DNA from 4 places in the Aeromonas jandaei genome. Region 1 is predicted to be linked to each of the others. Evidence: predicted binding sites of a transcription regulator. Region 1 holds the regulator's gene; each other region holds the start of a gene.
The links. Region 1 encodes sigma-54, which starts transcription at its own class of promoters, with help from an activator protein. Its sites were predicted from a motif close to TGGCACNGTTTTNGCTT; they were not measured.

Region 1 (3,441 bases):
CCGAGCACCCGGGTCTTGATGAGCTCGCTCAGGTCGTGAATGCTGAGGTTGGTGGTATCGATGCGCAGGTCGGCAGTAGAGGAGAGCGGCGCCAGCAGGTGGGTCTCCTGACGGATCGCCTCATCCAGCGACAGCTTGTTGCGCGACAGGGGGTGCAGACGACGGCTCTCGCCATAGCGCTTGAGCAGGGTGCCGTTGTCGGCATCGAAGAAGAAGCTGGCAAATTCAACCCGCCCTTCGTTGCGAACCTGAGCCAGCAGATTCTCCAGTTTTTCCGGGTCACCGGGCAGGTTGCGCACGTCGATGCTGACCGCCAGCTTGTCGTACTGGCTCTCGACCGAGACGATCAGCTGGGGCAGCAGGTTGACCGGCAGGTTATCTACACAGTAGTAGCCCAAATCCTCCAGCACCCGCAGGGCTACCGTCTTGCCGGAGCCCGAACGTCCACTCACCACGATTAACTGCATCTTGTTCCCTCACGCCAAAACGGGTGTGTCATCAGGGCCTGCACATCAGGCCGAGGTCATGATCTGATAGAGCTCTTCGTCGCTGGTAGCCTGACGCAACTGGCGGCAGACCGCCTTGTCGCCCAGCTTGGAAGCCATCAGGGAAAGGGTCTTGAGATGCTGTTTGCACTCGCTCTCCGGTACCAGCAAGGCAAACAGCAGGTCAACCGGTTGATTGTCGATGGAGTCGAAAGGGATAGGTTCGGCAAAGGTCATCAGGATCGCAGTTGGCGGGAACTCATCGTCAATTCGACCGTGGGGGATCGCAATACCGGCACCGATCCCGGTACTACCCATTTTCTCGCGGGCCAGCAAGCATTCAAACAGCGCCTGGCGGGAGGTGCCGAGACGTTCGGCAGCCAGCTCGCTGATGATTTCAAGGGCGCGTTTCTTGCTGGTACATGGGACTGCACTCTTGGTGCAGTCCCGACTCAGTATGTGTTCAAGTTGCATAGTTATTTTTTATTTAACTTATCTTTGTGCTTGATGATCTGCCTGTCCAGCTTGTCGAGCAAGGTATCAATCGCGGCATACATATCGGCATGCTCGGAGTTGGCGAACACCTCGCCACCGCTGACATGCAGTTTGGCTTCGGCAATCTGGTTCAGTTTCTCTACGCTAAGCACCACATGCACGTTGTTGATGTGGTCAAAATGACGCTCGAGTTTGGCAAATTTGTTATTCACATAATCACGCAGAGCTTCGGTGATCTCGACATGGTGTCCGGTCAGGTTAATTTGCATAACATCATCCTTTTGTTTTGCCTAAACCAGGCGTTTGCGCTGATTGGAAGGTGGGATAAACAAGGATTCGCGATACTTAGCGATCGTGCGTCTAGCCACCATAATACCCTGTTCGGCCAGCAAATCCGCGATCTTGCTATCACTTAACGGTTTGGCAGGATTCTCTGCCGTCACCAGCTTTTTGATGAGCGCGCGAATTGCGGTCGATGAGCACTCTCCTCCTCCTTCGGTGTTCACATGGCTGGAGAAAAAAAACTTCAATTCGAAGATACCACGGGGGGTATGCATGTATTTCTGGGTGGTCACCCGGGAGATGGTCGACTCATGCATCTCCACCGCTTCGGCGATGTCGTTGAGCACCATCGGCTTCATTGCCTCTTCACCATACTCGAAAAAGCCCTGCTGCTGCTCGACAATACAGCTGGCTACTTTCAGCAGGGTATCGTTGCGGCTCTCAAGGCTCTTGATGAACCACTTGGCCTCCTGCAGGTGGGAGCGGATGAATTGGGTATCCGTGCTGCTGCGGGCGTTGCGGGCCATGGCGGCATAGGTCTCGTTGACCCGGATGCGCGGGGCAGAATCGGGGTTGAGCTCCACCACCCAGCGGTTCTGGCGCTTTACCACCGAAACATCGGGGATCACATACTGGGAGTCGCTCTGGATAATGCCATTGCCGGGGCGCGGCTCCAGCAGTTGGATCAGATCCAGCACCTCCTTGAGGTCGCTCTCCTTGAGGCGGGTTTTACGGGCCAGAGTGCGATAATCGCGGTTGCCGAGCAGATCCATGTGCTCGAGGATCACCTCTTTGGCTTCGTTGAGCCAAGGGGTCTCGGGGGCATACTGCTCCAGCTGGATAAGCAGGCACTCCTGCACCGAACGGGCGGCGATACCGACCGGGTCAAAATGCTGCACCCGCTTGAGGACAGCCTCCACCTCGTCGAGCTCGACCTCCACCTCGTCACTGCTGACGGCAGCCTGGATATCCTCCAGTGCAACGGTCAGATAACCAGACTCGTCGATGGCATCAATGATGGCGAGCGCGATGGCGGCATCGACATCGCTAAACGGAGTGAGCCGCATCTGCCACAGCAGATAGTCCTGCAGGTTTTCGGTGGTCTCGCCCTGATAGACACTGTCTTCACCGTCGTGGATCGGGCCTGCGCTCTGGGCAGTACCGGCGGAGTAAACCTCATCCCAAGTGGTATCTACCGGTAGCTCGTCCGGCATCTGCTCCTGAGCCATGGCATCGCTGGAGTCGAGTTGGCTGGCATCGACAGCCTCTTGCGGGGCAGTCTCCTGCACGTCGCTCTCTTCCTGCTCCAGCAGAGGATTGCTTTCGAGCGCTTGCTGAATTTCCTGCTGGAGTTCCAGAGAGGAGAGCTGGAGCAGACGAATCGCTTGTTGTAATTGCGGCGTCATGGTCAGGGACTGACCGAGACGCAACTGTAATGTCGGCTTCATCTACGTCGGGATATCCTTATGTTCAGCGAGGCACTGTCACAGAGAATGAAGGCTGCCCCCTTACTATAGACTGAATTGATCGCCCAAATAGACGCGCTTGACCTGTTCATCGGCGAGGATATCGGCCGGGGCACCCTCGGCAATCATCTGGCCGTGGCTGACGATATAAGCCTTCTCGCATACGTCCAGAGTCTCTCTGACGTTGTGGTCGGTAATCAAGACGCCAAGACCCCTATCTTTCAGGTGCTGGATGATCTTCTTGATGTCTATCACAGAAATCGGGTCAACCCCCGCGAAGGGTTCATCCAGCAGGATAAAGCGCGGTTCTGCTGCCAGCGCCCGGGCAATCTCGACCCGGCGCCGCTCACCACCGGAGAGGCTTTGCCCCAGGTTGTCGCGGATATGGGTGATGTTGAACTCTTCCAGCAGCTGCTGAACCTTGTCCTCCCGCTCTTCGCGACTCAGCTCCTTGCGCGTCTGCATCACCCCCATCAGGTTTTCATACACAGTGAGGCGGCGGAAAATTGAGGCTTCCTGCGGCAGGTAACCGATGCCGTTGCGGGCACGCACATGCATGGGCTGCAGGCTGATATCCTGATCGTCAATGGTGATGAGACCGGCATCGCGCTGCACCAGCCCGACGATCATGTAAAACGAGGTGGTCTTGCCGGCGCCGTTGGGGCCAAGCAGGCCGACGATCTGACCGGTTCCAACCTCAAGGCTCACGTCGC
Region 2 (3,441 bases), 1.9 Mb from region 1:
AAGATTGAGTTGGCATAGACATCAGCAAATTCAGCACGTGACTCTTTAAAGCCCATGGTGTTGACGTTGGCAATGTTGTTGGCGGTGACGTTCAAGTCTTTCTGTGCCGCATTGACACCGCTCAAGGCATTGTTAAATGACATATATTGCTCCTCAGATCGATGCTGTCGACTTGGTCGTTGACGGTTTCTGGTTTTGGTTGCTTCCCGAAATTTGCAGGATGCTGTTCAGGGTTGTAGTGCCCAGTCCTCTCAAATTGAGCTGGGTCGGATTTGAACCGTTCCCCAGGACCACGCTATCAACCTTGCCATAAGTAAACGCAGTGATACTTTCCGACTTGCCATCCATTGCCCCGTTGGCCTTGATGACGTACTTGCCTGCTTTTGCCGGGTTGCCATCTTTATCTTTGCCATCCCAGCTAAATTCCACGTTACCTCGTTGCTCCCCTTCCAGGGAAAACTCCTTGATAACCTGTCCCTTCTCATCTTCTACCGTAATCTTGACGTTCGAATACTTGTTCTCAAGACCCACAGCAACGACACCGGAAATGGAACCATCCTTTTCCAGATAACCCACGTTGCTTGGCAGCAATACATTCTGGCCAACCAGCGCAGATGCCTGCAACGCCTGACTAGAGGTCATCAGGGTGTTGAGATTGCTCATTTGTGCAGAAAGACTGCTGATGCCCTCAGATGTCGACATCGAGGTCATTTGAGAGAGCATCTGCGCATTGTCTACCGGCTTGAACGGATCCTGGTAGGCAAGTTGCTTGGTCAGCAGCGTCAAAAATGCTGCCTGATCCAGCTCCTTTTTGGGGGCAGTTGTCGTGCCTGTCGTCTGACTAGTGGTTCGGCTGATGCCGTTCACACTGTTGGTTGTATCAACCATGTTGCATTCCCCCTATCAGGACTTGCCAAGATTCAGCGTCTGCTGAAGCATTTTCTTGGCCGAGTCTGCAACCTGAACGTTCGTTTGATAGCTGCGCGAGGCATTGATCATGTCCGCCATCTCTTCAACCATGTTGACGTTCGGCTTGAAAATGAAGCCATCCTTGTCCGCCATGGGATGATTGGGGTTGTACTCCTTGAGCAATGGAGCCTTGCTCTCGACAATCCCTTTCACCTCAACCCCAACCGAGCCCTGATTATCCGACATAGCCTGATCGAGCTGAGCGGCAAAAATTGGCCGCCGGGCATGGTAAGTTTTTTCCACACTGGAGCTGACGCTATCTGCGTTGGCCATATTGCTGGCAACAGTGTTGAGCCGCACGGTCTGCGCGCTCATGGCCGAGCCGGCTATGTCAAAGACCTTGAACAAACTCATCACTGTTCTCCTTTCAGCGCCTTGAGCAGGCCGCTGATCTTGCTATTCATGAATTCAAGGGAGGTCTGATACTCAAGGCTGTTACGCAGGAACTCTGTGCGCTCCTGCTGCACATCCACCGTATTGCCGTCACCGGTATCAGGCTGCAACGGGTTGCGATATTGAACCGAACCGGGCGCATCCATATTCAAGGCAAAGTGTTTTTCGCTGGTGGTAGCCAGACCAAACCCCTGTTGTTGGTGCTGCGCATCCTGCAATGCCTGTGCAAAGTCGATATCTCTGGCCTTGTAGCCAGGGGTATCGGCATTGGCAATATTGCTGGAAAGCACTTCTGCACGCTTGGCACGAACCCCCAGCGTGTATTGATGAACACCAAATGCCTTGTCGAATGAAAGAGCCATAGCTCACCTCCTGCTTGATACTGTTTCCAAGCAAGAGCTATGCCACAAAAGACAGGTAATGAGAGGTACGCAAGTAAAGGGTTGCATCATCAGGAAGCACGGAATGCGCCAATAAACAGGCTGACGATGGAGAACCCACGCACAGAGGGCTTCTGGCATGTCTGGTATAAATAAAGAGGGAGGCATTGTGCCTCCCTCTGGCGTGATATTGCCGCTATTCTGTCAATCCAGCTGGAGTGCGGATTGAAGGCCTATTTCACCTTGTAAACAATCCCCGGATTGCAACGGATCATCTCGAATCGATCAGTCAAACCAGCCAGTGACTCCGATGCCCCCAGCATCAGATATCCTCCCGGATTGAGGCTTGCAGCAAACTGGTTGAGGATCTTTGACTTCACTTCTGGGGCAAAATAGATCAGCACGTTACGACAGAAAATAATGTCAAATTTACCGAGCAAGCTATAGCTTTCCAGTAAATTCAAGGGACGGAACGTGGTCAATTTTCTGACTCGTTCCACCACCCGCATTTTATTGTCACCGTATGGTTCAAAGAACATCTTCTTGCGCTCAGGTGACAAGCCCCGCGCCAAAGCAAGGCTGTCGTAGACACCCTCTTTGCACTGGTTGAGCATGGTGGTCGAAATATCCGTCCCCACGATCTGTACACCACCAGGCAAGGTGCCGGGCTTTTTCATCTGCTGCTCCAGCGCCGTCATGGCAATGGAGTATGGCTCCTGCCCGGAAGATGACGCTGCAGACCAAATCTTGACGGGTCGGCCGCTTTTACCCAGTTCAGGGAAAATCTTGTCAGTCAGCAACTGGAACGGATAGGTGTCACGAAACCAGAGTGTCTCGTTGGTTGTCATGGCATCTACCACTGCCATTTTCAGGTCACGCTCTCGCACACTCATTGCACGGGTAACCAGGTCAGACAGACTCTCGATGCCAAACTGAGCCATCAAAGGTGAAAGACGGCTCTTCACCAGATACTGTTTGTTATCACCCAGCACGATTCCGCTCTGTACCGCCAGAAAATTGCTGAACTGTTTGTATAAGTCGTCCGAAAGTGTCTTCATGCAGCTGTTCTTCTTTATTAGAGTGCGTTTTGTACGGCCTTGGCCAATTCATCCGGTTGGAACTTGGCGATAAAATTGTTGGCCCCCACTTTCTGCACCATTGCCTGGTTGAATACTCCACTGAGGGATGTGTGCAGAATAACATGCAAGTCTTTGAGATTGGGATTATTGCGGATCTCGGCAGTGAAGGTGTAACCATCCATCTCCGGCATTTCGATATCCGAAATGACGAGGGCAATCTGCTCCTTGATAGGACCATTCTTGGTCATCTCAAGCAGCATGTTCAATGCTTCACGACCATCTTTTGCCAATACACACTCAACCCCGATTGCCTCAAGTGCGCGCTGAACCTGTTTACGAGCAACCGATGAGTCATCGGCTACCAGCACAGGGCGTCCGAGAGTGGGGTGCTCGACACTCGCTTCAACCAGCTCCTGACTAACCTCGGTGGAGACCGGAGAGATCTCGTTGAGAATGCGTTCAACGTCGAGAATTTCAACCAACTCACCGTCCACTTCGGTAACCGCCGTCATGTAGTTGATACGGCCTGCGCCCTTCGGCGGCGGTAGAATTGATTCCCAGTTCATGTTGATGATGCGCTCGACCGAGTGGACCAAAAATCCCTGAATGGAGCGGTTGTA
Region 3 (3,441 bases), 930 kb from region 1:
GCGACCCAGATGATGGAGTCGATGATCAACGCGCCGCTGCCGACCCGTGCCGAAGTTATGGACGTGGCTAACGCCGTGCTGGATGGTACCGATGCCGTGATGCTCTCTGCCGAGACCGCTGCCGGTCAGTTCCCCATCGAGACCGTGACCTCCATGGCCAGCGTCTGTGTCGGTGCCGAGAAGCATCCGAGCCTGAACGTCTCCAACCACCGCATGAACTACACCTTCACTTCTGTCGAAGAAGCGGTAGCCATGTCGACCATGTATGCGGCCAACCATCTGGAAGGGGTCAAGGCGATTGTGGCGCTGACCGAATCCGGTACCACCCCGCTGCTGATGTCCCGTATCAGCTCAGGTTTGCCGATCTTTGCCATGTCTCCGCATAACAAGACCCTGGCCTGGACCAACCTCTACCGCGGCGTTACCCCTGTGCTGTTTGACGGCGACGAGACCAAGCCGGTCTATGAAGTGTGCCGCGATGCGCTGGATGTCCTGAAAGCCAAAGGTCTGCTGCAGAGCGGTGACATGGTGTTGCTGACCCACGGTGACAAGATGGAGACCGTTGGCAGTACCAACACCTGCAAGGTGATGATGGTCGAATAAGCGGTTTGACTTGCTGACTATCAAGGCTGCCCACCTTCGGTGGGCAGCCTTTTTTATGTCGGTTGGGCACATATCTCACTTATGGGCATGGACTCGAAGATTGCTTATGGCGGAGCCCATCCCGATAATGCGCAAGATTGTCCAAGGTGTTTGCCCTGACCCGCGCGGATAGGTGAATGCCATGAAGCCGAAGCATATGGGAGCAAAAGGATGAAGAATCACAAGTGGTTGCTGGGTCTGGCCGTGAGTCTGGCTATCTCCCCCTGCTATGCCGACTGGGCAAAGCTCAAGGCGGCGGCATCCGATCTCGGAAGTGCGTTGAGCGAAACCGGCAAGGAGGTGTGGCAGGATGTCAGCGATTTCTCCAAGAAGAGCTGGGCCTCTATTTCGACCTGGGGTGAGGAGGCGTTCAATTCCGCTGGTGTCTGGACTGACAAGAGCATAGCGACCGGTAAGGAGTGGTTGGTTGTCGCCGACAAAAAACTCACGGAAATGGTCAACCCCAAGACGGCACAAGAGGCAAGGATTGCGCTCAACACCATGTCTGATACTGCGCTGATACATCTCTTCAATGAACAACCATCAGCCAAGTTGTTGTTTGACAAGGCTTATGGTTACGCCGTCTTCGACTCGCGCAAGTTCTCCCTGATGCTTCACACCAATCAGGGGGCCGGTGTGGCTGTTAATCGGAAAACCGGCAAACACACCTATATGAAGATGTTTGGTGCGGGTCTTGCAGCCGGGATCGGTGGCAAGTTTTATCAGCAGGTGATCCTGTTTGAAGACAAGGCCAGATTCGATGCCTTCGTGACCCAGGGTTGGGAGGCCACCTCCGAAGTGGGCGTGGTGGCCGGCAAGGAGAGCGCTGAACTGACCGCCAAATACAACGGCGGCATGGCCATCTATCAGATTGGCGAGAAGGGGCTGCTGCTCGATGCCAATATCTCCGGATCCAAATACTGGATCGACAAGGATCTGACCCAATAAGGTAGCCTCAGAAAGGGTTCACCCTCTCTTTGCTCTGGCGTTATCCCTTCATCGGGTTGCAGTGCTTTCCCCTCGCTGTAACCCTTGTCCAGACTTGGCTCAGTTGTTTGGCATCATAATTGCTTGTTGGCTGTCAGCGTCAATGATTTGTCTGGGGATGGAAAAATGGAAATTAGTGCAAGCAGCCTGATGCAAGAGATGCAGGCACTCAAGGTAGAGGCCGGTGCAACCCCGCTGGCACAGCCGGGCCATCAGGTCAGCTCCGACTTTGGCCTGCTGCTGCAACAGGCATTGGGCAACGTCAACGAATTGCAAGGCGCCGCCAACGATCTGCGCACCCGCTTCGATATGGGTGACAAGTCAGTGGATCTGGCCGAAGTGATGATTGCCGGGCAGAAATCCTCCATCGCGTTCGAGGCCACGGTACAGGTACGCAACAAGATGGTCGATGCCTACAAGACCATCATGAACATGCCGGTATAAAGGATTTCAACGAATCATGACGACCGGGCATCATGAACATGTCAGCAATAAGGACATAAATCGTGGCTACTGACCAAAACGGCGATCTGCTGCTAAACGATGAGGGTACTGCCGCCCTCGATGAGAATGAGCAGAAGAGTTCGGCACTGGGCTTTCTGTCCAATACCGATGTACTGCGCCAGATCACCCTGATCCTGGGACTTGCCATCTGTCTGGCCATTGCCGTGTTTATCCTGCTCTGGGGCAAGGAGCCGGACATGCGTCCCCTCGGCACCTACACCACCCAGGAGTTGGTCAAAACCCTCGACTTCCTCGATCAGCAGAAGATCCCCTACGAGGTGGATGGCAAGAGCGTGCTGGTCAGTGCCGAGAACTACCCCAACATCAAGCTGGCGCTGACCCGTGCCGGTCTGGCCAATGTGACCGACGCCAGCAGTGACGGCGAAGATATCCTGCTCAAGGACTCCAGCTTCGGTGTGAGCCAGCGGATGGAGGCGGAGCGCCTCAAGCTGAGCCGCGAGCGCCAGCTGGCAAGCGCTATCGAGCAGTTCCAGAATGTAGCCAAGGCCCAAGTGCTGCTGGCCATCCCGAAAGACAATGTCTTTGCCCGCAACGAACGTAAACCCAGTGCGACCGTGGTCGTCAATCTGAAAGGGGCTGCGCTTGGTCAGGGCGAGGTGGACTCCATCGTCGATATGGTCGCCTCGGCAGTCCACGGCCTCGAACCGACTCGTGTCACCGTTACCGACCAGAACGGCCGCCTGCTCAACTCCGGCTCGCAAGATCCTCTTGCTGCCCAGACTCGCAAAGAGTTTGCGATGCAGCAGAAGCAGGAGCTCGAATACAAACAAAAAATTGACGCCATTCTGATCCCGGTACTGGGGGCTGACAACTATACGGCGGAAGTGGATCTCTCCCTCGACTTCTCCCAGCAGGAGCAGACCCGTAAAACCTACAACCCGGATCTGCCGGCGGTGCGTTCCGAAATGACGCTGGAAGAGAACAGCTCCGGCAGCAGCAATGGCGGTGTGCCGGGGGCGCTCAGCAACCAGCCGCCAGCAGCATCCACTATTCCCGAGCAGGCGACTGCCGGCGAGAGCAGCTCCGCTGCCAATGGCCGTTCACGCAAAGAGGCCACCCGCAACTTCGAGCTGGATACCACTGTCAGCCATACCCGTCGCCAGATGGGGGGGATCCGCCGCATGACCGTCTCCGTGGCGGTCGATTACAAGTCGATGACTGCCGCTGATGGCAAGGTGACTCGCGAGGCGCGCAGCCAGGCTGAGCTCGATACCCTGCGTCGTCTGTTGAGCGGTGGCCTGGGTTTTGATGTGACCCGTGGCGATACTCTGGAAGTGGTTGCCATCC
Region 4 (3,441 bases), 950 kb from region 1:
AACCGGCAGCTCGGGATCCGGGCCGGCAATCTCCTGCACGATCAGACGGCGCAGGGCAATCCGGCAGGCGGCTGTCAGCACTTCCGGATCTGGGCTACGGGGTGCGTACTCGACCAGGGTCTGCAGGATAGTGCGCATATCGCGAATTGGCACGCCTTCATTGAGCAAATTCTGCAATACCTTCACAAGGTTACCCATGCTGATGACTTCAGGCACCAGCCCTTCAACCAGTTTGCTCTGGTGCTTGCCGATCATATCGAGCAGCTGTTGCACTTCATCGTGACCGAGCAGCAGTGAGGCATGGTTGGTGAGGATCTGACTAAGGTGGGTAGCAACCACTGTCGCCGTATCCACCACCGTATAGCCCAGAGTCTGTGCCTGGGAGACCTGATCCTTGGCAACCCAGACAGCTTCCAGTCCAAAGGCGGGATCCCGCGCGGCAATCCCTTGCACCTGACCAAAGACCTGACCCGGGTTAATGGCCATCTCCTTATCATGGTAAACATTGGCTTCGCCGGTACTGACTCCCATCAAGGTGATCCGATATTGATTGGGCGCCAAATCAAGATTGTCACGAATATGTACCGCCGGAACCAGGAAACCCAGCTCTTGGGACAGTTTCTTGCGAACCCCTTTAATCCGGTTGAGCAACTCGCCCCCCTGATTGCGATCCACCAGCGGAATGAGCTGATAGCCAACTTCCAGACCAATAACATCGACCGGCATCACATCGTCCCAGCTCAGCTCTTTTTGCTCATGGGTAGGCTGCTCAGCATTTGCCGGCATCAACTCGCCCTTGGCTGCACGCGCAGCCGCCAGCTTCTCACGGCGCAGCAGCCACCATGCCCCAGCTGCAGCAACGCCTCCGAGACTCAGAAAAGCAAAGTGCGGCATCCCGGGTACCAACCCCATCATCAGCAAAATGCCGGATGAGATGATCAGTGCCTTGGGATTGTCGAACAGCTGTCCCAGTACCGCAGTACCCATATCCTGATCGGTATTTTGCCGGGTGACTATGATAGCCGCAGCAATAGAGAGCAGCAGGGAGGGGATCTGGGCAACCAGACCGTCACCGATAGCCAGCAGGGTGTAAATCTGGGCAGATTCGCTCAAGGTCAGCTGGTGTTGGGCCATACCGATGATGAAGCCCCCCAGAATGTTGATACCGAGGATCATGATGCCCGCAACCGCATCCCCTTTCACGAATTTGGACGCACCGTCCATGGATCCGTAGAAATCAGCCTCCTGAGTTACCTCCTGACGACGCTTTTTAGCCTCTTCCTGATTGATAAGACCGGCGTTCAAGTCGGCATCGATGGCCATCTGTTTGCCCGGCATTGCGTCCAGGGTGAAGCGGGCACTCACCTCGGAGATACGGCCAGCACCCTTGGTGACCACCACAAAGTTGATGATCATCAAGATCATGAAGACGATGATGCCGACCGCGTAGTTACCGCCGATCACCACGTTACCAAAAGCTTCGATCACGTGCCCTGCAGCCGCACTGCCGTTGTGGCCTTCCAGCAAGACCACCCGGGTAGAGGCCACGTTAAGTGCCAGACGAAGCAGAGTCGCAATAAGCAGTACGGTAGGAAAAGCGGCAAATTCCAGAGGACGGCGAGTATAGACGGCAACCAGCAGGACCACGATGGAGAGCGCGATATTGAAGGAGAAGAGGATATCCAGCATCAGAGGCGGGATGGGCAAAACCACCATTCCCATAGAGGCCAGCACCAGCAACGGGGTACCGACCCCTTTGCTCAGCAGCCATCTGTACTCTTTTAAGCGGCCCAATGTTGCCTTGAATTCCATCGCTTTTCTCGATCTTTACTCGCTGGTTCCAGATTAAAGCAAACATCAAGCCAAGAATTCAATTCATTGATTTTAAATCATTTTATTTTTACTGCGTCAGATCTTTGTCATTTGCGATATTCAGGCGGGATCGGGAGATCTTTTGCCAGCGGTTGCGGGCGACGGCCGTGTCCACGACGGAACTTCTTGAGCTGGAATACATAGGCCAGAACCTGAGCCACAGCAGCAAACAATCCCTCAGGGATCTCATGCCCAAGTTCGGTGGAGTGGTAGATGGCACGAGTTAACTCGGGAGAGGGCATGATGGGAATATTGTACTCACGGGCGATCTCCCTGATCTTCATCGCCACCTCGTCAGTCCCCTTGGCGATGACCTTGGGTGCGGCGCCCGGTTTGCCCGCCTCATATTTGAGGGCAACCGAGTAGTGGGTCGGGTTGGTGATCACCACATCCGCCTTCGGCACCTCCCCCATCATCCGACGTGCAGCCATCTCCATCTGCAGACGACGGATCCGCCCTTTCACCTCGGGTTTGCCCTCACTGTCCTTGAATTCGTCCTTCACTTCCTGTTTGGTCATTTTGAGCTGACGCATGTGGTTCCATTTCTGAAATGGCACATCGATGGCCACGATCGGCAGGAGGGAACAACAGAGAATTATCAGCATCCAGAGAAAGAGCTCGAGCGCATCTATGATGCCACCGGGGTACCCCTCCATGGAGAGATTGAGCAGATGGTTGAACTGACTTGAGAGCATCCACCAGGCAAACAGCGTGATAAAGACCACTTTGGCGATCGACTTGATCAATTCGATCAGGGACTGCACGCCGAACATCCGCTTCAGGCCGTTGAGCGGGCTCAACTTGCTGAACTTGGGTGTCATCGCCTCGGTCGAAAAGTTCATTCCTCCCATCAGGATGTTGCCAATAAATGCGACTATCGCAACCAACGCAAAGAGCTGACCTAGCGGAAGGAGCAATTCCCCCAGCAATGCAGGCACCATAGCAAGCATGGCGTTGGGGTCGAAAGCCTGCTCTCTGTCCAGAGTAAAGCCAGTCGTCAACACCTTCACCATGGCATTGGCGAGCGATCCCTTGAGCATCAGCAATCCGAACACACCTGCCAACAGGACACTGGCGGTACCCAGCTCCTTTGAACGTGCAATCTGCCCTTTATCACGGGCCTGTTGCAGCCGTTTGCCCGTGGGTTGTTCGGTACGTTCCTGATCGGTATCAGCCATGGGCGCCCCCCAGACACTGGGTATCGATCAGCTCGCAGCTAACCTCCTGTACCCGTTCCCACATGGTATCGAAATGGCCAAGAAAGCCGCCAATAGTGAGCCAGAGGATCAGCAGACCTGACATCATGCTGACGGCAAAACCGATGCTGAAAATATTGAGCTGGGGAGCAGCCCTGGTCATCACACCAAAAGCGAAATTGATAAGCAGCAGCGCAACAATGGCAGAAAGCGCCATCACCAGAGCGGCCTGGTACATCACGCCAAGGAAACCTGCGAGAGTGCGGATGGCGGGCAGAGAGAGCCCACTATCGGAGACAGGCAGCGTTTCAAAACTGAGGATGACCAGCCGCAGCATCACCAGATGGCCATCGAGCGCCAGAAATACCAGTGT

Region 2: the regulator sigma-54 is predicted to act here: its motif matches at 1,753-1,769, upstream of flgB (flagellar basal body rod protein FlgB).
Region 3: the regulator sigma-54 is predicted to act here: its motif matches at 1,699-1,715, upstream of fliE (flagellar hook-basal body complex protein FliE).
Region 4: the regulator sigma-54 is predicted to act here: its motif matches at 1,849-1,865, upstream of flhA (flagellar biosynthesis protein FlhA).

Annotation. Positions count from the first base shown of each region.
Region 1 is NZ_CP149571.1:488,276-491,716, forward strand. It holds gene rapZ (RNase adapter RapZ) at 1-467, opposite strand, end outside; gene ptsN (PTS IIA-like nitrogen regulatory protein PtsN) at 513-959, opposite strand; gene hpf (ribosome hibernation promoting factor) at 962-1,249, opposite strand; gene WE862_RS02460 (RNA polymerase factor sigma-54) at 1,271-2,710, opposite strand; gene lptB (LPS export ABC transporter ATP-binding protein) at 2,774-3,441, opposite strand, start outside.
Region 2 is NZ_CP149571.1:2,437,842-2,441,282, reverse strand. It holds gene flgE (flagellar hook protein FlgE) at 1-143, opposite strand, end outside; gene WE862_RS11715 (flagellar hook assembly protein FlgD) at 154-888, opposite strand; gene flgC (flagellar basal body rod protein FlgC) at 904-1,323, opposite strand; gene flgB (flagellar basal body rod protein FlgB) at 1,323-1,724, opposite strand; gene WE862_RS11700 (CheR family methyltransferase) at 1,976-2,800, opposite strand; gene WE862_RS11695 (chemotaxis protein CheV) at 2,818-3,441, opposite strand, start outside.
Region 3 is NZ_CP149571.1:4,106,761-4,110,201, reverse strand. It holds gene pyk (pyruvate kinase) at 1-603, shown strand, start outside; gene befA (beta cell expansion factor BefA) at 814-1,590, shown strand; gene fliE (flagellar hook-basal body complex protein FliE) at 1,756-2,073, shown strand; gene fliF (flagellar basal-body MS-ring/collar protein FliF) at 2,136-3,441, shown strand, end outside.
Region 4 is NZ_CP149571.1:4,093,270-4,096,710, forward strand. It holds gene flhA (flagellar biosynthesis protein FlhA) at 1-1,812, opposite strand, end outside; gene flhB (flagellar biosynthesis protein FlhB) at 1,920-3,050, opposite strand; gene fliR (flagellar biosynthetic protein FliR) at 3,043-3,441, opposite strand, start outside.